DNA from 3 places in the Amycolatopsis sp. 3B14 genome. Region 1 is predicted to be linked to each of the others. Evidence: riboswitches for the same ligand, from Rfam matches in the RefSeq annotation. Region 1 holds a riboswitch; each other region holds the start of a gene.
What was found. A riboswitch is a leader RNA that binds a small molecule or an ion and turns the genes downstream of it on or off. The one in region 1 is predicted to bind S-adenosylmethionine.
Positions count from the first base shown of each region.

Region 2: another riboswitch for S-adenosylmethionine. It lies ahead of thrC (threonine synthase); the one in region 1 lies ahead of ACCP09_RS09845 (methionine ABC transporter ATP-binding protein).
Region 3: another riboswitch for S-adenosylmethionine. It lies ahead of ACCP09_RS29695 (aminotransferase class V-fold PLP-dependent enzyme); the one in region 1 lies ahead of ACCP09_RS09845 (methionine ABC transporter ATP-binding protein).

Region 1 is NZ_JBHZEN010000018.1:7,898-15,327, reverse strand. It holds gene ACCP09_RS09855 (transglycosylase family protein) at 1-1,205, shown strand, start outside; gene rsmA (16S rRNA (adenine(1518)-N(6)/adenine(1519)-N(6))-dimethyltransferase RsmA) at 1,311-2,171, shown strand; SAM riboswitch class I at 2,237-2,328, shown strand; gene ACCP09_RS09845 (methionine ABC transporter ATP-binding protein) at 2,516-3,529, shown strand; gene ACCP09_RS09840 (DHA2 family efflux MFS transporter permease subunit) at 3,577-4,992, opposite strand; gene ACCP09_RS09835 (TetR/AcrR family transcriptional regulator) at 5,136-5,705, shown strand; gene ACCP09_RS09830 (4-(cytidine 5'-diphospho)-2-C-methyl-D-erythritol kinase) at 5,715-6,677, shown strand; gene ACCP09_RS09825 (ABC-F family ATP-binding cassette domain-containing protein) at 6,677-7,430, shown strand, end outside.
Region 2 is NZ_JBHZEN010000004.1:135,163-142,592, forward strand. It holds gene ACCP09_RS03355 (EamA family transporter) at 1-286, opposite strand, end outside; gene rpsT (30S ribosomal protein S20) at 440-700, shown strand; gene holA (DNA polymerase III subunit delta) at 1,168-2,148, opposite strand; SAM riboswitch class I at 2,285-2,417, shown strand; gene thrC (threonine synthase) at 2,431-3,696, shown strand; gene ACCP09_RS03375 (ComEC/Rec2 family competence protein) at 3,728-6,079, opposite strand; gene ACCP09_RS03380 (helix-hairpin-helix domain-containing protein) at 6,076-6,831, opposite strand; gene ACCP09_RS03385 (hypothetical protein) at 7,135-7,430, shown strand, end outside.
Region 3 is NZ_JBHZEN010000056.1:96,127-103,556, reverse strand. It holds gene ACCP09_RS29725 (DUF885 domain-containing protein) at 1-37, opposite strand, end outside; gene ACCP09_RS29720 (AsnC family protein) at 147-1,172, shown strand; gene ACCP09_RS29715 (helix-turn-helix transcriptional regulator) at 1,174-2,145, opposite strand; gene ACCP09_RS29710 (RidA family protein) at 2,243-2,638, shown strand; gene ACCP09_RS29705 (RluA family pseudouridine synthase) at 2,635-3,561, opposite strand; gene lspA (signal peptidase II) at 3,558-4,133, opposite strand; gene ACCP09_RS29695 (aminotransferase class V-fold PLP-dependent enzyme) at 4,343-5,665, opposite strand; SAM riboswitch class IV at 5,700-5,814, opposite strand; gene ACCP09_RS29690 (potassium/proton antiporter) at 5,861-7,339, opposite strand.

The DNA of each region.
Region 1 (7,430 bases):
TGCTCCCGGCCCTCGCCATCCCGGACGCGGCCGCACAGGACCGCACGGCCGCCGTGGAGGCCGAGGAGGAGCCGGAGAAGGCCCTCGTCTCCGCGGTCAAGACCTGGAAGCGGCGGTTCCTCCGCGGCTCGGTCCTGGCCCTCCTGATCAGCCTCACCGGTGGCGGCGCGGCCGCGCTGGCCATGAACAAGAGCGTGACCGTCGACGTCGACGGCCACACGCAGACCGTGCACAGCTTCGGCAAGACGGTCGGCGAGGTCCTCGAGGACGCCGGTCTCACCGTCGGTGAGCACGACGCGCTGTCCCCCTCGCCGCAGGCGCCGGTCGGTGACGGTGGCGTCATCAAGCTGGAGCGCGGCCGCAAGCTGAACCTGGTCGTCGACGGGGTCGCCCGCGAGTCCTGGGTTCGCGCGACGAGCCTGCAGGAAGCCATCACGCAGCTGGGCCTGAGCGGCCAGTTCGGCCCGGGCACCGCGTTCTCGATGCCGCTGGACGCGGAGCTGCCCCTCGACGGCGCGACCGTCGAGGTCAAGACCCTCAAGGACATCACCGTCTACGACGGCGACGCCGCCCCGCGCCAGATCAGCACCACCGCGATCACCGCGGAGGAGTTCCTGGCGGAGCAGGGCATGTCGCTCGGCCCGGACGACGAGATCGAGGGCGGCCTGGCCCTCAAGCTGACCAACGGCGCCGAGGTGCACATCTCGCGCACCGGGGTCACCGTGATCAACCAGGAAGAGGACATCGATCCTCCGGTCCAGGAGATCAAGGACGCGACGCTCGACGCGGGCGACGAGGTCGTCCAGGACCCGGGCACCGCGGGCAAGAAGCTGGTGACCTACCGGATCACCAAGCGCAACGGCAAGGAGACCGCCCGCGAGGAGCTCTCGACGAAGGTGATCGTCGAGGCCAAGCCGAAGATCGTCCGGGTCGGCACGAAGCAGCCGGTGATCAGCGACAGCGCCATCTGGGACGCGATCGCGAAGTGCGAGTCCGGCGGCAACTGGTCGATCAACACGGGCAACGGCTACTACGGCGGCCTGCAGTTCAACAAGAGCACGTGGGACGCCTACGGCGGCGACCAGTACGCGGCCTACCCGCACCAGGCCACCCGTGAGCAGCAGATCGCGGTGGCGACCAAGGTGCGCGACGACCGCGGCGGCTACGGCGCCTGGCCCGTCTGTGGCGCCAAGGCCACCAGCTGACCCCCACAGCACACACATCATGACCCCGGCCTGCGGCCGGGGTCATCTTCTTTTCCGGGTCACCTTCCACAAGTGCGGTACTCGCGGGCCAGTAGCATTCCCGGCGTGACCGCACTGCTCGGACCAGCCGAGATCCGTGGCTTGGCCGCCGAGCTGGACGTCCGTCCCACGAAGAAGCTCGGCCAGAACTTCGTGCACGACCCGAACACGGTCCGCCGCATCGTCGACCTCTCCGGAGTGGGCGACGGCGACCACGTCCTGGAAGTCGGTCCCGGCCTCGGCTCCCTGACCCTCGGCCTCCTGGACTCGGGCGCACAGGTCACCGCCGTCGAAATCGACCCGGTCCTCGGCGAGCGCCTGCCGGCCACGATCACCGAGCGCGCCCCCGAGGCCGCCGCCCGGTTCACCGTGCACATCCAGGACGCCCTCAAGCTCCAGCGGGCGGACCTGGCGCAGGAGCCCACGCACCTCGTGGCCAACCTGCCCTACAACGTCGCCGTCCCGGTGGTCCTGCACCTGCTCGCCGAGCTGCCGTCGCTGGCGCACGGCCTGGTGATGGTGCAGACGGAGGTCGCCGACCGGATGGCCGCGGGCCCCGGCAGCCGCATCTACGGCGTCCCGAGCGTGAAGCTCGCCTGGTACGGCCCGGCCCGCAAGGTCGCGCCCGTGCCGCGCGCGGTGTTCTGGCCGGTGCCGAACGTCGACTCCGCGCTCGTCGGCTTCGAGCGCGCCGCGGAACCGGTGTCGGACGCGGACCGGGACGAGGTCTTCGCCGTCGTCGACGCCGCCTTCGCCCAGCGTCGCAAGACCCTGCGCGCCGCGTTGTCGTCGTGGGCGGGCTCGGGGGAGAAGGCCGAGGCGATCCTCCGCGCGGCCGGCGTCGACCCTCGCGCGCGGGGCGAGCAACTGGGGGTAAGGGACTTCGCCAAGATCGCCAAGAGCAAGTCCTTACCACCGTTTGTGTGATCTCGCACCCTGATCCGGACCAGGGACTTGCCAAGAAGATGTGAAGTCCGTTCTACTCTTTGAGGTATCCATCCCGAGCGGCTGAGAGACCTGGCTCGCCGAAGCCGCAGCAACCACCCCACCCGGGCGCAGGTGCTAACGCCAGGACCGATGGAGGATTCCTGTGTACCGCACGATGCTCACGAGGCGCCGCGTCGTCGACGAATGTCGTCGCACGGTCTGCGCGTGTCGTCGCTGACCGCTTTCCCTTCACCACCATTTCCTGATTTCGCCTGACCGTCCTCTGTAGACGGTCTACTTGGTGTGCGGTCGGCGCGTTCGCGCCCGTTGTGCTGGAGCCATTCGTGATCACTGTCGAAAACCTGACCAAGTCCTTCCCCGGTGCCGCCAAGCCCGTCCACGCCCTGCGGGACGTGAGCGTCGAGGTGCCCGCCGGCGCCCTGTTCGGCGTCGTCGGCCCGGCCGGCTCCGGCAAGTCCACCCTGACCCGGTGCATCGCCCTGCAGGAGAAGCCCGACCGCGGCGTGGTGCGGCTGGACGGCCTGAACACCACCGGTCTCGACGGGCGGAAGCTGCGCGAGGTGCGCCGCCAGGTCGCGGTGCTGGACGCGCAGCCGGTGCTGCACGCCGAGCGCACCGTGGCGGGCAACGTCGCGGCCCCGCTGGAGCAGCTCGGCCTGGAGGGCCCGCAGCGGCGCAGCCGCGTCGGCCGCCTGCTCGACCTGGCCGGCCTGACCCAGCGCGCCGCGCTGCGCCCGAGTGAACTCACCCCGGGCCAGCGCCGCCGCGTCGCGCTCGCCCGGTCGCTGGCCGCGGGCCCGGCCGTGCTGCTCGCCGACGACCCGACCGCCGGTGTCGGCGCCGAGGAGACCGGCGCGGTGCTGACCGTCCTCGACCGCGCCCGCGCGGAGCTGGGCGTGACGGTGCTGCTGACCACCCAGGACGGTGCCGCGGTGCGGCGCGTCTGCGACGGGGTCGCGGTGCTGGAGGACGGGCGGCTCGTCGAGCAGGGCACCGTCCTGGAGTTGCTGGCGAACCCGGCCAGCAAGGTCGCGCAGAGCCTGCTGCCCCCGATCGACACGCCGCGCAGCCAGTCGTCGAGCTACGACCGGTCCGTCGACGTGGTGCTGATCGGCTTCGCGGCCGTCGGCGCGCTGCTGCCCGAGGCCTCCGCCCGGTTCGAGGTCGAGCTCGCCACCATCGGCGGCGGCCTCACCCGCGTCGGGGACACCCCGGTGGCCCGGTTCCGGGTCGGAGTCAACGGCAGCCAGGCCGACGCGGCGCTGGCGTGGATCGCCGACCGCGGCGCGCACGTCGTGCACCCGAAGGAAGGCCCGAAGAGCGTCGTCGCGGCCTGACCAGGCGCGAGAGGAGGGGCGTCCCGGCCGGGGCGCCCCTCCTCGTCTCACTTCCCCCGGACCAGGACCCCGACCGCGATCGCGCCCGCGGCCACGATCGCCGCGGCCCAGCCGTTCGCCACCGCGTAGCCGTGCACGGTCGCCGCGGGCAGGGCCAGCCCGGCGACCGAGGCGGTCGCGCTCGCGGCGATCGTGTTCAGCGACGCCGTGCCGATCGACGCGCCGACCTGCTGGGACGTCGTGATGAACGCCGACGCCACCCCGGCGTCCTTCGGCTCCACCCCGGCGGTCGCGATGTTCATGACCGTAGGCATCGCCAGTCCGGCGCCTGCGCCCATCACCAGTTCCACCGGCAGGACCAGGCCCCAGTAGGACGTGTCGACCGACAGCTGGGTCAGCCCGGCGAGCCCGGCGGCCATCAGCAGGAGCCCGATGACCAGCAGCGGGCGCGGCCCGGTCCGCGGGATCAGCCGCCGGGTCAGCAGCGTCGAGACCGTGACGTTGCCCAGCAGGAACGGCAGGAACGCCAGGCCGGCGCCGAGCGCGCCGAAGCCCATGATCGCCTGCAGCTGGTAGGTGAGGAACAGGAACATCCCGAACATCCCGAACGCCGCGACGGCGATGGTCAGGAAGCCCGACGAGCGGGCGCGGTCGGCCAGGATGTGCAGCGGCAGCAGCGGGTTCCGGACCCGGGCCTGCCGGAACACGAACCCGGCCAGCAGCACGACCGCCGCGATCAGCGTGCCGAGCACCACGGGCGACCCCCAGCCGCGGGTCGCCGCCTCGGAGAATCCGTAGACGAGCCCGGCGATCCCCGCGCTGCCGAGCACTCCGCTGAGCCAGTCGAGCCGCGTCTCGCGGTGACCACGCACGTTCGGCAGCACGAACCAGCCCGCGATCGCGGCGGCGATCGCGATCGGCAGGTTCACGTAGAGGCACCAGCGCCAGGACGCGTACTCGGCCAGCGCGCCACCGGCAACCAGGCCGACCGCGCCGCCGGACATCATGATGGCGCTGAAGATCCCGAACGCCTTCGCCCGTTCCTTCGCCTCGGTGAAGGTGATGGTCAGCAGCGAGAGCGTGGACGGCGCCAGCAGCGCGGCGAAGACCCCCTGGGCCGCGCGGGCGCCGATGAGCAGGCCTGGACCGGCGGCCATCCCGCCGAGCGCGGACGCGGCGGCGAACCCGAGCGCGCCCACGATGAGCGTGTTCTTGCGGCCCAGCCGGTCGGCCAGCCGCCCGCCGAGCAGCAGCAGGCCACCGAAGGCCAGCGTGTAGGCGGTGATCGCCCACTGGCGGGCCACGTCGGACATGCCGAGGTCGGCCTGCGCGGTGGGCAGCGCGATGTTGACGATGGTGGTGTCGATGATGACCAGAAGCTGGGCGAGCCCGACGACCGCGAGCGCCCACCACTTTCTCGAGTCGGCCGGTGCCGTCACCGGCGCCGGAGTGGTTGTCGTCATGGTGGAAACCCCCTGGTGGAGAACTGGGTTAGACTGAGAGCAAGCATTACTAGTCGGCCGACAAGTAATGGCGCTGTGGACAGGCTAGGCCTATTGCTAGCCGGGCGTCAAGCAAGTTTGAGAGTTCCTCAGGAAGGACGGTCATGGCGGGGCGGCGGACCGACACGCGCGAGCGCATCCAGCAGATCGCGCTGGACCTGTTCGTCGAGCAGGGCTACGAGAAGACGTCGTTGCGGGAGATCGCGGAGGCGCTCGGCGTGACCAAAGCCGCGCTCTACTACCACTTCCGCACGAAGGAAGACATCGTCCACAGCCTGATCGAGGACATCGGCGCCTCGCTCGACGAGATCATCGAGTGGGCGCGGGCCCAGGACGACCCCGCGCAGACCCGCGAGGAGCTGCTGCGCAGGCTCTCCGACCTGATCCAGGGCCGGTTCGGCCCGATCATGCGGTTCATGCAGGACAACCAGCCCGCGCTTAAGGACCTGCACGCCGGGCACGTGCTCGCCGCGCGGCTGAAGGGCCTGTTCACGTTCCTCGTCCCCGCTGACGCCAGCGCGGAGGACAAGTTGCGCTCCCGGCTCGCGCTGGTCGCGCTGATGGCCGGCAACAACCCGCAGTTCCTGGATGAGAACCCGAGCAAGGAGTCGGCCGACGTGGCGCTGCGCGTCGCACTGGAGCTTGCCTCTCCGCGCTCTCCGGCGGGCACGTAGGCTTGACTGGTGCTCGCCGTCGTACCGCCACCTGTCACCGTCAGGGTGCCTTCGAAGATCAACCTGCACCTGTCGGTCGGCGACCTGCGCCCGGACGGTTTCCACGACCTGACGACCGTCTTCCACGCGCTTTCGCTGACCGACGAGGTCACCGTCGCGCTGGCCGAGGAGCCGGGTGTCGAGGTCTATGGCGAAGGTGAGCAGGTCGTGCCCACCGGCGCCAGCAACCTCGCGTGGCGTGCGGTCGAGGCGCTGGCAGCGCACGTCGGCAAGACCGACGGGGCCGCGAACGTCCGGGTGGTCCTCCGCAAGGGGATCCCCGTCGCGGGTGGAATGGCGGGCGGCAGCGCCGACGCCGCCGGCACGCTGGTCGCCCTCGCCGCGCTGTGGAAGCTGGACATCGGGCGCGACGAGCTCGCCGGGATCGCCGCGAAGCTCGGTTCGGACGTGCCGTTCGGGCTCTATGGCGGCACCGCGCTGGGCACTGGCCGCGGCGAGCAGCTGGTGCCGGTCCTGTCGCGGCACACCTTCCACTGGGTGCTCGCGTTCGACCAGCGCGGGTTGTCCACGGAGCGCGTCTACAAGGAACTCGACCGGCTCCGCGAGACCGGCAACCCGCCGCGCGTCGGCTCGCACGCGCCGGTCGTCGAGGCGCTGGCCTCCGGCGACCCGCGCCAGCTGGCCCTGCTGCTCGGCAACGACCTGCAGGCCGCCGCGGTGTCCCTGCGGCCCGGCCTGCGCCGCACGCTGCGCGCCGGGGTGAACGCCGGCGCGCTGGCCGGCACCGTGTCCGGTTCCGGCCCGACGTGCGCGTTCCTGTGCGCCGACGCGGAGTCCGCGCTCGAGGTCGCGGCCGAGCTGGCCGGGGCCGGGGTGTGCCGGACGGTCCGGGTCGCGCACGGCCCGGTGCCGGGCGCGCGGCTCGTCGGCGGCGACGAACACCGGCCCACTCCTCCGCAGGTGCACGCGTAGTGGCTAACTTGATCAACCTCGAGGCGGTCTCCAAGTCCTTCGGGGTCCGCCCCCTGCTGGACAACGTCTCCCTCGGCGTCGGCGAAGGTGAGCGCATCGGCGTCGTCGGTCTCAACGGCGGTGGCAAGACCACATTGCTGGAGGTCCTCTCCGGACTCGCCGAGCCGGATTCCGGCCGGGTGAGCCAGGTCCGCGGGCTGCGGCTCGCGGTCGTCACCCAGCGCACCGAGCTGGCCGAGGGCAGCACGATCCGCGACGCCGTGCTCGCCGGTTTCGACGCCGAGCACGAGTGGGCGGCCGACGCCCGGGTCCGGTCCATTGTGGAGGGGCTCGGGATCACCGGGCTGGGGCTGGACAACCCGACCGCGACACTGTCCGGTGGGGAGCGTCGCCGGGTCGCGCTGGCCGCCGCGCTGATCGGCGACCTGGACCTGCTGGTGCTCGACGAGCCGACCAACCACCTCGACGTCGAAGGCGTGCGCTGGCTCGCCGACCACCTGCTGGCGCGGCGGTCCGCGCTCGTGGTCGTCACCCACGACCGGTGGTTCCTGGACACGGTGTGCGGGCGGACCTGGGAGGTCGCCGACGGCCGGGTCGAGCAGTACGAGGGCGGGTACGCGGACTGGATCTTCGCGCGCGCCGAGCGGGCGCGGCTCGCGGCGTCGATGGAGGAGAAGCGGCGCAACCTCGCGCGCAAGGAGCTGGCCTGGCTGCAGCGCGGCGCGAAGGCGCGCACGTCGAAGCCGCGGTACC
Region 2 (7,430 bases), on a different contig from region 1:
GCGGGTAGACGACGGACAGGTCGCCGACGCGGTAGCCGCGCTGCAGCACGATGCCGTAGGCGACATGGAAGACCGCGGTCAGCAGCGCCGCGGGCAGCCAGATCCATTGTGGATGCTGCCCCTCGATCACCAGGGCCACGACGGCGACCGGAGCGCAGACCACCGCGGAGACGGTGTAGTAGAGGAAGACGAACCGGGCCCCGTCGTCGACCCGCTTGGCGGCGAGGTTCCACCCGGCGTGCACCACGGCCGCGACGAGGACGAGCCCGAGCGCCGTGCCGTTCACCTGCAGCCTCCCCCAGCCAGTGCGAGTGCCACGGTAGCGCCCTGCTAACCTTGTCGGTCGTTGCCGTGCGGCATTCCGCCAGGGAGGAAACCCGCACGCCGGGGCCGGTACAGCGCGGCAGCGAACCCACCGACAGATCGAAGGAGCGCCTTCATGGCCAACATCAAGTCCCAGATCAAGCGCATCAAGACCAACGAGAAGGCGCGCCAGCGCAACCAGTCGGTCAAGTCCTCGGTGAAGACCGCGATCCGCAAGTTCCGCGAGGCCGCCGAGGCGGGCGACAAGGCCAAGGCCGTCGAGCTGCAGCAGGCTGCCGCTCGCGCCCTGGACAAGGCCGCCAGCAAGGGCGTCATCCACGCGAACCAGGCCGCCAACAAGAAGTCGGCGATGGCCAAGCGCGTCAACCAGCTCTGAGCTTGATCTTCCGAGGGGCGGGCATCCGGCTGGGTGCCCGCCCTTCTGCCGTGCAGGGGTGACGGGTTCGTGAGCGGCGGGGACCTGAGACTTCCTGCGCCCCCGACTCCGGCGTCCGCACAGCCGGGGATACAGCTTGGGCACAACCCCTCACCCGGGCCCGTCGGCTGGCGAACTCAAGCACATCCCGAGCAACGGTGAGCCCGCGCTCCCGCGCGTCAAAAGACCGCCCGCCCCTGGCGCCACCGCTCGCCCCGAGCAACGGCGAGCCTGATCCAACACACCGAACACTTCCGCTTGGCCCCCGGGGCCGAACACACCTCTCGGCTCGAGCGACGGCGAGCCCCGCACCCACCGCCACGCCCACCAGACAACCGCAGTCCGACCCGCGCGCCGGACCCAACGCTCGTCCCGAGCAGCGGCGCGCCCCGCCTCCGGGCTGACCGCAACGGAACGCGGCGCCGAACTCAGCGCTTGTCGCGGGCGGCGGCTAGTTCCAGGACGGCCCGCTCGAGCGCGTAGGCCGGGTCCGCGGCCTGGCCCTTGACCTCGGCGTTCACCCGCGCCACCACGGCCATCGCCTCGGCCAGTCCGGCCTGCGTCCACCCGCGGGACTGCCCCTGCGCCTTGCGGATCTTCCACGGCGGCATGCCCAGCTCACCGGCCATCTGGTTCGGGTTGCCGCGGCCCGCCGCCGACACGCGGGCGATCGTGCGGACGGCGTCCGCGAGGGCGTCGGCGATCAGGACGTGCGCCACGCCGATCTGGAGCGCCCACCGCATCGCTTCGAGCGCCGCGCCGCGCTCGCCCGCGACGGCCTTCTCCGCCACCGCGAAACCCGTCACGTCCGCGCGGCCCCGGTGGTAGCGGCGCACGGCTTCCTCGTCGACCCGGCCGCCCGAGTCGGCCACCAGCTGCGACGCCGCCGCGGCCAGCTCTCGCAGGTCGGATCCGACGGCGTCGATCAGCGCGGCCACCCCGGCCGGGTCGATCTTGCCGCCGGCCTGCCGGACCTCGTTGCGGACGAACGACTCCCGATCGACCGGCCGGGTGATCTTCGGGCATTCGGTGACCTGGGCGCCGGCCTTGCGCAGCGCCGCCGGCAGCGACTTGGCCGCCTTGCTGCGGCCACCACCGGTGTGCACGACGACCAGGACGACACCGTCGGCAGGCATCTTCGCGTAGGCGAGCACCGCGTCGGCCAGCTCCTGGCCGATGTCCTGCGCGCCTTCCAGCACGATCACCCGGCCCTCGCTGAACAGCGACGGGCTGACCAGCTCGGCCAGGCCGGGCGGCGTGAGATCGGACACCCGGACCTTCGTCAGCTCGGCCGTCGCGTCCTCCCGGCGCGCCTGTTCCAGGGCGGCGCGGACGGCGCGCTCGACGAGCAGCTCCTCTTCACCGAGCACGAGCTGCAGGGGGGCGGAGGTGGTTGCCGGCGCGGTCACGGTTCAGATCCTCCCACGGACCACCGACAGCTCCGGAGCGTGATGAAACCCGCAGGGGCATGGCGTGCTCCGAGCGTGGTGCCGTATGTTGTCAACCAGGCATCGCGCGAGCGCGACAGCCACCACAACCGAATACCGCTCATCCAGAGGGGCAGAGGGAACGGCCCGACGAAGCCCCGGCAACCGGCGTCAGCCTGTCATCTCGATTCCGCGAGGTAGCTGACGATCACGGTGCCAATTCCGGCCCGCGTCAGCGGGGCAGATGAGGAAAGGAACCTCGCGATGACTGCAGCCCTCGATTCGACCACCACCCGTCGCACCGTCGACCTCGGTCCGGCCGTGGAACTGGTCTCCAAGGAAGAGGGCCACCGCCAGCCGCTCGCCCCGGAGTTCGTCTCCGCCGAGGACTTCTCGCCGCTGGAGGTCGCCTACGACTTCGGTCGCGTCCGCCGTGAGGACATCGAGGCGGGCCCGCGCAACATCTGGCGCTACAAGCGGCTGCTGCCGGTGCCTTCGAACGTCGAGGAGATCCCGAACACCGAGCCCGGCTGTACCAGGCTGGTGAAGGCCGACCGGCTCGCCAAGGCTCTCGGTGTGAAGAGCCTGTGGGTCAAGGACGACACCGGCAACCCCACCCACTCGTTCAAGGACCGCGTCGTCGCCGTCGCACTGGCCGCGGCTCGCGAGTTCGGGTTCGACACCCTGGCCTGCCCCTCCACCGGCAACCTGGCCAACGCCGTCGCCGCGGCCGCGGCCCGCGCCGGCTGGCAGTCCGTGGTGCTCATCCCGTCCTCGCTCGAGCGCGCCAAGGTCCTGACCACCGCGGTCTACGACGGCAACCTGATCGCTGTCGACGGCAACTACGACGACGTCAACCGCCTGGCCACCGAGCTGGCCGCCGAGCACGAGAACTGGGCGTTCGTGAACGTCAACGTCCGCCCGTACTACTCCGAGGGCTCGAAGACGCTCGCCTACGAGGTCGCCGAGCAGCTCGGCTGGCGGATCCCCGAGCAGATCGTCGTGCCGATCGCCTCGGGCTCCCAGCTGACCAAGGTGGACAAGGGCTTCCGCGAGTTCGCCAAGCTGGGCCTGGTCGAGGACACCCCGTACAAGGTGTTCGGCGCGCAGGCGGCCGGCTGCTCGCCGGTTTCCGCGGCGTTCCGCAACGGTCACGACGTCGTGCAGCCGGTCAAGCCGGACACCATCGCCCGCTCGCTCGCGATCGGCAACCCGGCCGACGGCCCCTACGTGCTCGACACGGTTCGCCGCACGGGCGGCGCGATCGAGGACGTGACCGACGAAGAGGTCGTCGAGGGCATCCGCCTGCTCGCCCGCACCGAGGGCATCTTCACCGAGACCGCCGGCGGCGTCACCGTCGCGACGGCGAAGAAGCTCATCGAAGCCGGCAAGATCGACCCGGACGCCGAGACCGTCCTGCTCATCACCGGTGACGGCCTGAAGACCCTGGACGCGATCGAGAACGAGGTCGGCCCGAAGGCGACGGTCCCGCCGTCGGCGGCGGCCGTCCACAAGGCTCTGGGTCTCTGACAGCTCCTCGGTCTCCGATCAAGGTGCCACCTCACTTTCCCCGGCGCACAACGGCTGGGCCGGACTGGTCGGGGATCACCGCGGTGTCGCCGTCGGTGTCCGTGCGGGCGATGAGTGCGCCGTCCGCGGTCAGTGTTTCGAGTGTCGTCCGGTTCGGGTGGCCGTAGCGGTTGCCCGGACCGACGCTGACCAGCGCCAGCCGCGCGGACACCGCGGCCAGGAACTGCGGCAGCGAGAACCTGCTGCCGTGGTGCGGCACCTTCAGGATCTCCGCGTGCAGATCCGTTCCGGCGGCCAGCAGGTCAGCCTGTGCCGCGAGTTCGACGTCGCCGGTCAGCAGCACGCTGCCCGCCGTGGTGCGAGCTCGTAGCACGACCGAGCCGTTGTTGATCTGTGTTCCGTCGTCGTCCTCTCCTTCGGACACGTAAGTGGGACCCAGCACTTCGAGACTCAGCGCCGGCCATTCGAGCCGTCGCCCCAGGTCGAGTTCGAGCAGCGGAACCCCTTGGCGAGCCGCGATCTGGCCGGCCTGCCGCCACGCCCAGCCGGGCTGCCGCCCTGGCCCGACCGCGATCGCGCCCACCGAGCGCCCCTCGAACACCGAGTCGAGTCCGCCGATGTGGTCGGCGTGCAGGTGGCTCAGCACCACCAGCGGCACCCGCTCGATGCCCAGCCGGTCCAGACAGCGGTCAGCCGGTCCCGGCTCGGGCCCGGCGTCGACCACCACCGCCCGTCCTGGCTCACCGGTGGCGAGCACGAGGCTGTCGCCCTGACCGACGTCACACGCCACCACCGCCCATCCCGGCGGCGGCCAGCCGGGCGCGATCACCTTGCCCGGGACGACGAGTAACAGCGCCCCGGCCAGCGTCAACGCCAACAGCACCCGCAAGCGCCGATGGCGCAACGCCAGCACCACGGCGACGGCGGCCACCAGCGCAAGAAACCCGCCCCACCAGCCGCTGGGCCACGCCAGCACCGCGCCGGGCACCTCCGACGCCCGCCGCGCCACGACGATCAGCCAGCCCGCCTCCGGCCCGGCCAGCCGGACGATCAGCTCCCCGCCGGCGGGCCACGCGGCTGCGACGAGGGTCGCGAGCACCCCGAACACGGTCGCCGGCGCGACCACCGGCGCGGCCAGCACGTTCGCCGCCACGCTGACCAGGCTGAGCTGCCCGGCCATCCCGGCCACGACGGGCGCCGTCACGACGAACGCCGCCGCAGGCACCGCCAGCCCTTCGGCGAAGCCCGGCGGAACGCCGCGCCGCTGGAGGCTCTCCGCCCACCGCGGCGCGAGGAGCACCAGACCGGCGGTCGCGATCACCGACAACGCGAAGCCGAAGCTGACCGCCATCGCCGGGTCCCACGCCACGAGGACGCAGGTCGCGGCGGCCAGTGCGGGCACGACTGATCTTTCCCGTCCCAGCGCCAGCGCCAGCAGGGCAATCCCGCCCATGACTCCGGCCCGCAGGACACTCGGCTCCCCACCCGCCAGGACCACGAACCCGGCCAGGGCCGCCCCGGACAGCGCCGCGGACAACCGTGGCCCTGCCCGCAACAGCCGTAACAGCAGCAGCACCGCGCCGCACACAATCGCGACGTTGGACCCGCTGACCGCCATCAGATGGGTGAGGCCGGCGTCGGTGAACTCGCGGTCGAGCCGTTCGGACAACCCGCTCGTGTCGCCCACGACGAGCCCCGGCACCAGCCCGGCCTGCTCCTCGGGCAGGACCCCGCACGCGTTGCGAAGCGCCTCGCGCATCGACTCCGCGGCGCGCTGCCACCAGGGAGCCTCCGTCGCTGCCACCGGTGGCCCGCGGACGTAGATCGCGGCTACGGTCAGGTCGGCGTCGCGCGGCGGGGCCAGCTCGCCGCTAGCGGTGACCTCCTGCCCCGGGATGATCTCGCTCCACGTCGCGAACGGCGCGAGCAGCGCGACCCGCCCGGTCGAGACCACCGGCTGGGCGCCACGTTCGGCGTGCAGGACATCCGCCGCGATCACGACCGACCTCGGCCCTGCTTGCTGATCGGCATATCCGGCGGACCGCACCGGTTTCGGGCGTTCCGTCACCAGCACCCGCAGGGTGACCTCCGTGCCGCGCTGCGCGAGGCCGTGGAGCGGGTCGTGCTCCGCCCGGTGCAAGCGGAGGCCGAGCGGACCGGCGAGCAGGAGACCGGCCACGAGCAGCGCCGCCGCGCCCGCCCACCAGCGCGACCGAGCCGGACGTAGCTTGATCAGCAGCCCCACGGACACCAGCACCGCCGCAGCACCGCACGCGAGGGCCAGCCACCACGTCCACACCAGTCCGAGCAGAGCTCCGAGCCACAACGACAATGCGGCCGGCACCAGGCGGAAGTCGTGCCGCACAGCAGGTTCCGCGATCACGACACCGTCACCTGCTCTCGCAGCCGGGACAGTCGAGTCTCGCCGATGCCCTCGACCTCGCGCAGCTGGTCGATCGACCGGAACGACCCGTGCTTGGTGCGCCAGTCGATGATGCGCTGGGCGGTGACCTCGCCGATTCCCGGCAGGGCGTCGAGTTGCTCGGCGCTGGCCGTGTTCAGGTCGACGAGCGCGGGGGCGCCGCCGCTCTCGGCCGGTTGCTGCGCGCCGGCAGGCGGCGGGATGCCGACGTAGATCTGCTCGCCGTCGGCCAGCTTGCGCGCGAGGTTCAGCGCCGTGACGTCGGTGCCCTCGATCGCGCCGCCCGCCGCGCGGAGAGCGTCCGCCACCCGTGCGCCGCCGGGGACCGTGACCAGCCCTGGGTTCCGGACCTTGCCGACCACGCTGATCACCAGCGAACTGTCGGCCACCCGGCTCGCCGACGCGGTGACCGGTGCGGGCCGTTCCGGCGCCGCGGGCAGCACCGGCGCGCGTTCGACGGGCGGGCTGCCACCGAGGAGCACGATCGACGTCCCGACGAGCACCAGGACGCCAACCAGGGCCAGGAGCACCGTGGTCCGGCGCCGCCGCTGGGGGCTGCCGGTGATCGACTCGGGGACCCATCGCTCGACCAGCCGTCCGACGGCGCCCGGCGGCCCGGTGTCCCGGTCGGCCGCGAGGGCCTGACCGGCGAGCTGCTCGAGCCGGCGGTTGACGGGGATGCCCGGCGATTCCGGGGCTGATCGTTCGAACACGCATTCGACGCTAGGGGGCGCGGGAAGGAGGGAGAAGTGGGAATCGGGGAGGCTGTGGACAAGTAGGGGTCTGTGGACAAGTGGCGCGTTCTACCGCGACGCCACGGTTTTCTGTCGGTGCCGTGTGGCATGGTAAAGGGTTCGCGCCCGTCCATCATCGCGCGACTACTCCGGTAGCGGCCCGAGTTCCACGACCGAACCAATAACACCAGTGCAATTCGTACGTAAGGTAGCGGCGGATGACACGAGCGCAACACGAAAGAACCTGTAACTGATCATGGCCACTTCATATTCTTGCTCCCCATGGGGAGATCGAAGCGAAGAAGAACAAGGCGAGCTGTTTTCCGGTTCTGGGGCTACTTCCTGCTTGCCGCGGTCGTATACGGTTGGACGAGCAAGGACGTCGGACTCCCGTTCATCATCGCGGGATCCTCGCTAGCGTTTCTCTACATGCTTTTCGCCGCCCCGACGTGGTGTATGGCACCCACTCGCAACAACCTGCCCTGCCGGAACAACGCGAACGGACTGCTGATGGGCTGCAGCTACCGATCGCACAAATGGGAGAAGCTCAAGATGGTCGTCAAGCGGCAAAGGTGGGC
Region 3 (7,430 bases), on a different contig from region 1:
CCACGAACTCGTCGGCGAGCTTCACGACCTCGGTCATCCATCCATCCCAGCTTCGTCGGGTAAGCGTGCCGCCAGCCTAGAACCTCCGGGCGCCGCGCCGGGGTGAACGACCGGGCCGGGAAGGTCAGCGGGTAGCGTTTCCGGACGTGGCCGTGACCGATCCCGCCGATGCCCGCCTGCTCGCCGCACTGGCCGAACTGGGCAAGGTGGCCGTGCACGAGCTCGCGGCGCGCGTCGGCATGGACCCGCGCGAGGTGGCCTACCGGCTGGTCGCCCTGTCCGGCAGCGGGCTGCCGCTCCTGGTCGGCGTGGAGAGCGACCCGCAGGGCCTGCGTGCGGCGCTCGCCGGCGCGTTCCCGCCCGCGCAGCCGCAGACGCCGAACCCGGGGCCCTACCACGCGCCGCCTTCCGGTGCGGTGCCGTTCGCGCCGTCCGGTGCGACGCCGGGATACGCGCCGTCCGGGGCCGTGCCCGGTTACCCGCCGCCCGCGCAGCCGCCGCAGGCCGCGCCGCCCGGGTACCCGCCGCCGGCCCGGCCCGGTGGGGGCTACCCGCCCGCCGACCCTGGTCGGGGTCTGCCCTCCGGGCCGTACCAGGTCCAGCAGGGTGTCGCGTCGGGGCCGTACCAGGTCGCGGGGGTGGCGTCCGGGCCGTATCCGGCGCCGCTGGACCCGGTGATCAGCACGTGGGGTCCCCCGCAGACCGCGTCGTGGGCGCGGGGCGACCAGCGGCCCGCGCCGCCGGCGGGCCCGCGGACCGGGAAGATCGGCGACAGCCTGGCCGGGCAGGGTCTCGAAGGCGAGCAGCTCACCGTGCAGCTGCTCGAGGTGCAGGACCCGGCGGACTACCTGTTCGGCGCGGCCGGGTACCGGCTCGAACCGGGCGAGCGGGCCGTCGTGGTGCACACCGAGGTCACCAACAAGGGCCCGATCCCGTTCGTGTCGCTGCCGGACAACTACCTGGAACTGCTCACCGCCGACGGCAAGCCGGTCGCGAAGGCGCCGGTGTCGCTGACGTCGCGGCCGCCGCACAAGATCGGGGTCCAGCCCGGCGAGACGGCGGGCGGCCACACGGTGTACGTGCTGCCCGAGAGCACCCGGGTGGTGGCGGTGCGCTGGAGCCCCCGCCCCGAGCCGGACGAGCGCTCCCTGACCTGGTCCCTGGAGGACTAGGTCAGGGAGAGCCGTAGCGGGCAGCGATCGCCGCGGCCCGGTCACGCAGGGCGGCGCGCAACCACCGCGGCGCCAGCGCCTCCCCGTCCGTCCCGAGCTGCCACAACGCCCACTCCGCGTGCCGGGCATCCTGGAAGACGACCTCCAGCCGCAGCAGTCCGTCCGGCTCGGCTTCTTCCGCCTGGACGGCCACCGCGGTCCGCACCAGCTCCTCTCGCCGCGCCGGGTCCACCCTGACCACGACCGTGACCTGGTCGTCCCCCGCCCGGAAACGCGCGCTGCGGTCCCGCCACGCCCGGTCCAGGTCGGCCCGGTCCGGCCGGTTCGCGGGTTCGGCGAGTTCCTCCGCGGCCTGGATCCGGGACAGCCGGTAGGTGCGGTCGGCGCCGGAGCGGGTGGCCAGCAGGTAGCCCTGGCCGCGCACGGTGACCAGGCCGATCGGGTCCACGGTGCGCCACTTCGGGCTCTGGTCCGCGGCCGCGTAGTGGATGCGCAGCTTGTGCCCCGCGAACACCGCCCGGCGGACCTCGGCCACGACGGCTCCGGGCACCTCCTCGTCGGCGACCCGGCGGGCGAGCAGGTCGGTCTCCGGGTCGATCAGCAACCGCTCCGCCGCGCCGGCCGCGATCTCGCGATGACCTTCCGGGAGCGCGTCGACCACCTTGAGCATGGCGGAGGCGAGCGCCGAGCCGAGGCCGAACGCCTGCGCGCCGCGCCGCGACCCGGCGATCAGCAGGGCGAGGGCCTCGTCGTGGTTCAGCCCGGTCAGTTCGGTCCGGAACCCGGGCAGCAACGCGAAACCGCCGTGCCTGCCGCGTTCGGCGTAGACCGGGACACCGGCGGCGGACAGCGCCTCGACATCCCGCAGCACCGTCCGGGTGGACACCTCCAGCTCGCGGGCCAGCGCGGTCGCGGACAGCCGGCCGTGCCGGCGCAGCAACAGCACCAGCGAGACCAGGCGGTCGGCGCGCATTCCGCGAACTCTAGCGAAATACGCGACACAGGATGTCGTGATTCGCTGCCAGGCTTCGTCCCGTAACAGCACTGATCCGAAGGGAGCTGATGTGGGAGTGGAGCGCACCGCGGTCGACCCGTGGACGTGGTCGGCGGAGCTGGGGTACCACCAGGGTGAACTGGTCGCCGGGCACACCCGGACCCTGTTCTGCGCCGGGCAGACCGCGATGAGCGGCGACGGAAAACCCCAGCACGCCGGGGACATGGCGAAGCAACTGGCGCTGAGCCTGGACAACCTGGAGGCCGTGCTCGCCGAGGCCGGCATGTCGCTGGCGAACCTCGTCCGGCTCAACGTCTACACCACCGACGTCGATCAGCTGTTCCCGCACTACGGCGTGCTCGCGGCGCGGCTGGGCGCGGCCGGCGTCGCCCCGCCCACCACGATGCTCGGCGTGACGCGGCTCGCGGTACCCGAGCTGATGGTCGAACTCGAAGGGACCGCGGTCGCCTAGTTCTCCGCGCGCAGCACTTCCAGCGCGTGCGCCAGATCGTCCGGGTAGGGCGACTCGAACTGGACCCACCGGCCGTCCGCGGGGTGGGCGAACCCGAGGGTGCGGGCGTGCAGCCACTGCCGGGTCAGGCCGAGCTTGCGGGCCAGCACCGGGTCCGCGCCGTAGGTGAGGTCGCCCGCGCACGGGTGCCGCAGCGCCGAGAAGTGCACGCGGATCTGGTGGGTGCGCCCGGTTTCCAGTTTGACGTCCACCAGCGACGCCGCGCGGAAGGCCTCGATCACCTCGTAGTGCGTCACCGACGGCCGGCCGCCCGCGACCACGGCGAACTTGTAGTCGTGCCGCGGGTGCCGGTCGATCGGGGCGTCGATCGTGCCGCGCGTCGGGTCCGGGTGGCCCTGCACGACGGCGTGGTAGCCCTTGTCGACGGTGCGTTCCTTGAACGCCCGCTTCAGGACGGTGTACGCGTGCTCGCTCTTCGCCACCACCATCACGCCCGTGGTGCCCGCGTCGAGGCGGTGCACGACGCCCTGGCGCTCCGCCGCGCCGGAGGTCGAGATGCGCAGCCCGGCCGCGGCGAGCCCGCCGACGACCGTGGGCCCGGTCCAGCCGGGGCTCGGGTGCACGGCGACGCCCACCGGCTTGGACACGACCACGATGTCGTCGTCGTCGTGGAGGATGCGCAGGCCGTCGACCGGTTCGGCGACCACCTCGACCGGGTTGTCCGGGTCGGGCAGGGTCACCTCGAGCAGCACACCGGCGGAGAGCCGGTCGGACTTGCCTGCCGGGCGGCCGTCGAGCAGGACGTCGCCGGACTCGGCCAGCTCCGCGACGACCGTGCGGGACAGCCCGAGCAGCTTCGCCAGCCCGGCGTCGACGCGCATGCCGTCGAGCCCGTCCGGGACGGGCAGCATCCGGGCGCTCAACGCTTGGCCCTCTTGACCGTGCCGTCGTACTCGCGGCCGAGCAGGGACAGCAGCACGATCAGCACGCCGCCGACGCAGATCGCCGAGTCGGCCACGTTGAAGACCGGCCACACGTCCCCGTTGGGCGCGAACAACGACACGAAGTCGACGACGTGGCCGCGCAGCACGCCGGGCGCGCGGAAGACGCGGTCGGCCAGGTTGCCGAGCGCGCCGGCGAGGATGAGCCCCAGGCCGATCGCCCAGCCCGCCGACCGCAGCCGCTTGGCGAACCAGATGAGCGCGATCACCACCCCGAACGCGACGATCGCGAACACCCAGGTCATGCCCGTGACGCCCATGCCGAAGGCCGCGAACGGGTTGCGGATCAGCTGCAGGTAGACGAGCCCGCCGAGGACCCGGACCGGCTCGTGCCCCTCCAGGGTCGCCACGACGACCGACTTGGTCACGACGTCCGCCACGAACACGACGATCGCGATCACGGCCAGCAGCAGGGCGCGCCGCTTGGGCGGGGCGGCCTGCTGCTCGTCCGGCACGGTGTCCGGTTCCGGGGAGGGCTGGGGGTCACTGCTCACCCCGCCATTGTCCACGCCTGCCGCGACCGCCCCGGCGCAGGCCGGGAAACCCGGTCAGCGCGCTGCCTAGCCACGCGAGGCCGGGCGGGCGAAGGCCACCGCGAGCCGGGGGCCTGCCTCCCGCACCACCGCGCACGCCGGACTCCCAGCGGCCGCGCGCTCCCTGCCCGCGGCGGCGGTCGCACCGATTTCCCGCAGCCGCCCGCCGCTCAGCGCAGGAAGTCCGGCAGCGGCCGCGGGTCCGGGCACGGCGCCCACCGGCCGTCGACCACGCCGTACGTCCACCGCGCGCCCCGCGCGACGATCTGCCGCAACGCGGTCACCAGCCGGTCGACGTGCTCGGTCGTGGTGCCGAGGCCGAGGCTCACCCGCAGCGCCTGCTGGCCCTCCCCGCCGTTGCGCTCCACCAGCCGCCGCACCGCGATGTGCGCGCAGAACGCGCCGTCGCGGACGCCGATGCCGTACTCGGCCGACAGGACCGCCGCCACCCAGCCCGGCTCGAACCCGTCGAGCACGAAGCTCACCGTGCCGACCCGCTCCGCCGCGCCGTCGAACAGGCGCAGCTCCGCCAGCCCCGGCACCGCGGCGAGACCCCGCGTCAGCCGCTCCAGCAGCTCCCGCTCGTGCGCGGCCACCGCGTCCCACGACGCCGCCAGCTGCTCGCACGCCACGCCCAGCGCGTACACGCCGACGGTGTTGGGCGAACCGGCCTCGTGCCGCTCCACCCCGCTCTGCCACGCCACCCCGAGGCCGTCGCCGTCGCGGCGCACCAGCTTCGTGGCCCCGCCACCGGCCAGGTACGGGTCCGCCGCGCGCAGCCAGTCGCCGCGCCCGATCAGCGCGCCCGCGCCGAACGGCGCGTACAGCTTGTGCCCGGACAGCACCACGTAGTCGACGTCCAGCTCACGCACCGAGATCGGCCGGTGCGGGGCGAGCTGGGCGCCGTCCAGCGCGACGCGCGCGCCGTGCCGGCGGGCCACCGCCGCGATCTCCGCCACCGGCAGCAGTTCCCCGGTCACGTTCGACGCACCGGTGACGACCACCAGCCGCGGCCCCTCCGGGCACTCCGCCAGGGCACTGTCCACAGCGGACACCGCGGCCAGCCGCGTGTTCGGCAGCGGGATCCGGCGCACGTTCGGGCCGCGCCAGGGCAGCAGCGCGGCGTGGTGCTCGGTGTCGAACAGGACCACCGACGTGTGCCGCGGCACGCTGCGGGCCAGCAGGTTGAGCGCGTCGGTGGTGTTGCGGGTGAACACGACCGCGTCCGAGCGCCGGGCGCCGACGAACCGGCGCAGCACGTCCCGGGTGCGCTCGTAGACCTTTGTGGACACCTGCGAGGCGAACCCGGCCCCGCGGTGCACGCTCGCGTAGTGCGGCAGGAACTCGTCCACCGCGCGGCGCACGGCCTCCAGGCACGGGGCGCTGGCCGCGTGGTCGAGGTTGGCGTAGTCCAGCTCCCCGCCGGTGACCAGCGGGACGGCCGCGGCGGCGGTGACGGCGGGGGTGGTGACGCGTTCGAGAGCGAGAGTCATCGAAAGGCTCCTCGGGTCCAGGGACCCGCCAGGGGGTCCGCGCTTGCCCGCCGCACCTCGCGACGAGCCAGGTCCTCACCCGGGGCACCCCACCGCGGAAGGAGGGTTGCCGGCCAGCGAGCCGGGGCTTGGCGCTGGCACTCATGACCTACGCGGACACAGTAACCGATCGCCCCCGCCGCGCGCCAGCGGGTCTCAGGTGCCGGACTCGCCCTTCCAGCGCGCCAGCGGACCGGCCCGGTCCACCGCGCGGATGCGCCGCTCGGCGGCCTCCCGCGCGGACTCGGTGCTCACGATCAGGATCTGGTCGCCACGCTGCAGCCGGTCGGTGCGCTGCGGGGTGAAGCTGCGGCCGTCGCGGACGATCAGGCTCAGCGACGCCCCGGCGGGCAGCCGCAGCTCCGACAGGTACACGCCGTGCAGGTGCGAGCCGGGCTGGATCTTGACCTGGAGCAGCTCGGCCTGCAGCTCGTCCAGCGGCGCGGCGTCGACCTCGATCTCCTTCGGCTCGGTGTCCGCCTTCAGCCGCAGCACCCGGGCCAGCGGGCCGAGCGTGAGGCCCTGCACCAGGGTGAGCACGATCACCAGCACGAATACCGCGTCCACGAGCCGTTGCGCGCCGGGCATCGCGTGGGAGAGCGGGATCATCGCCAGCACGATCGGCACCGCGCCGCGCAACCCCGCCCAGGACAGGAACACCTGCTCGCGCAGCGGCACCTTGAACGGCAGCTGCGACACCAGCACCGACACCGGTCGCGCGAACACCAGCACCACCGCGGCGGCGATCAGGCCCGGCACGATCGACTCCAGCAGCCGTTCGGGCGAGGCGAACAGGCCCAGCAGCACGAACAACCCGATCTGGGCGAGCCAGCCGAGCCCCTCGGCGAAGGACAGCGTGTCCGAGCGGTGCGGCAGCCGGGAATTGCCCAGCACGACCGCCGCGACGTACGTGGCGAGCAGGCCGGAGGCGTGCAGCAGCTGCCCGGACGAGTAGGCCACCACGCACACCGCGACCGTCGCGAGTGGATAGAGGCCGGTGGCGGGCAGCGCGGCGCGGCGCAGCGCCCACGCCCCGGCCAGGCCGAGCAGCAGCCCGAGGACGAGGCCCGCGCCGAGTTCGTAGACCACCAGCAGCGGCAGCGACCAGTCGATCCGGGTCCCCTCGGCCAGCACCACGACCGCGATGTAGGCGGGGGCGTCGTTGATCCCGGACTCCAGTTCCAGCGCCCCGACGATCCGCCGGGGCACGCCGACGCCGCGCAGCACGGAGAACACCGCGGCCGAGTCGGTGGAGGACAGCACCGCGCCCCACAGCAGCGCCATCCGCCAGTCCAGGCCGAGCAGCCAGTGCAGGGCGGGCCCCGTGATCGCGATGCTCAGCCCGACCGCCACTGTGGACAGTGCCACTCCCTGCCCCAGCGCGGGTTTCACCGCCGACCACCGGGTGGTCAGCCCGCCCTCGGCGAGGATCATGACCAGCGCGGCCAGGCCGAGCGCCTGGGTGAGGAACGGGTCGGAGAACTGGATGCCGAACCCGGCTTCGCCGAGCAGCACGCCGATCACGAGGTAGAGCAGCAGCGACGGCAGGCCGAGGCGGGTGGAGAAGCGGACCGCGAGCACGGCGGCGAGCAGGACGGCCGAGCCCAGCCCCAGCACGACCGGCAGCTCGCCCACCCGCACCTCCCCTGCCCGGTTTGTCAGGCATTCAGGATAAGGAGGCGGGGTGGCCTGCCGCGCCCCGGTGGGTCCCGCAGCAGCTCGACGG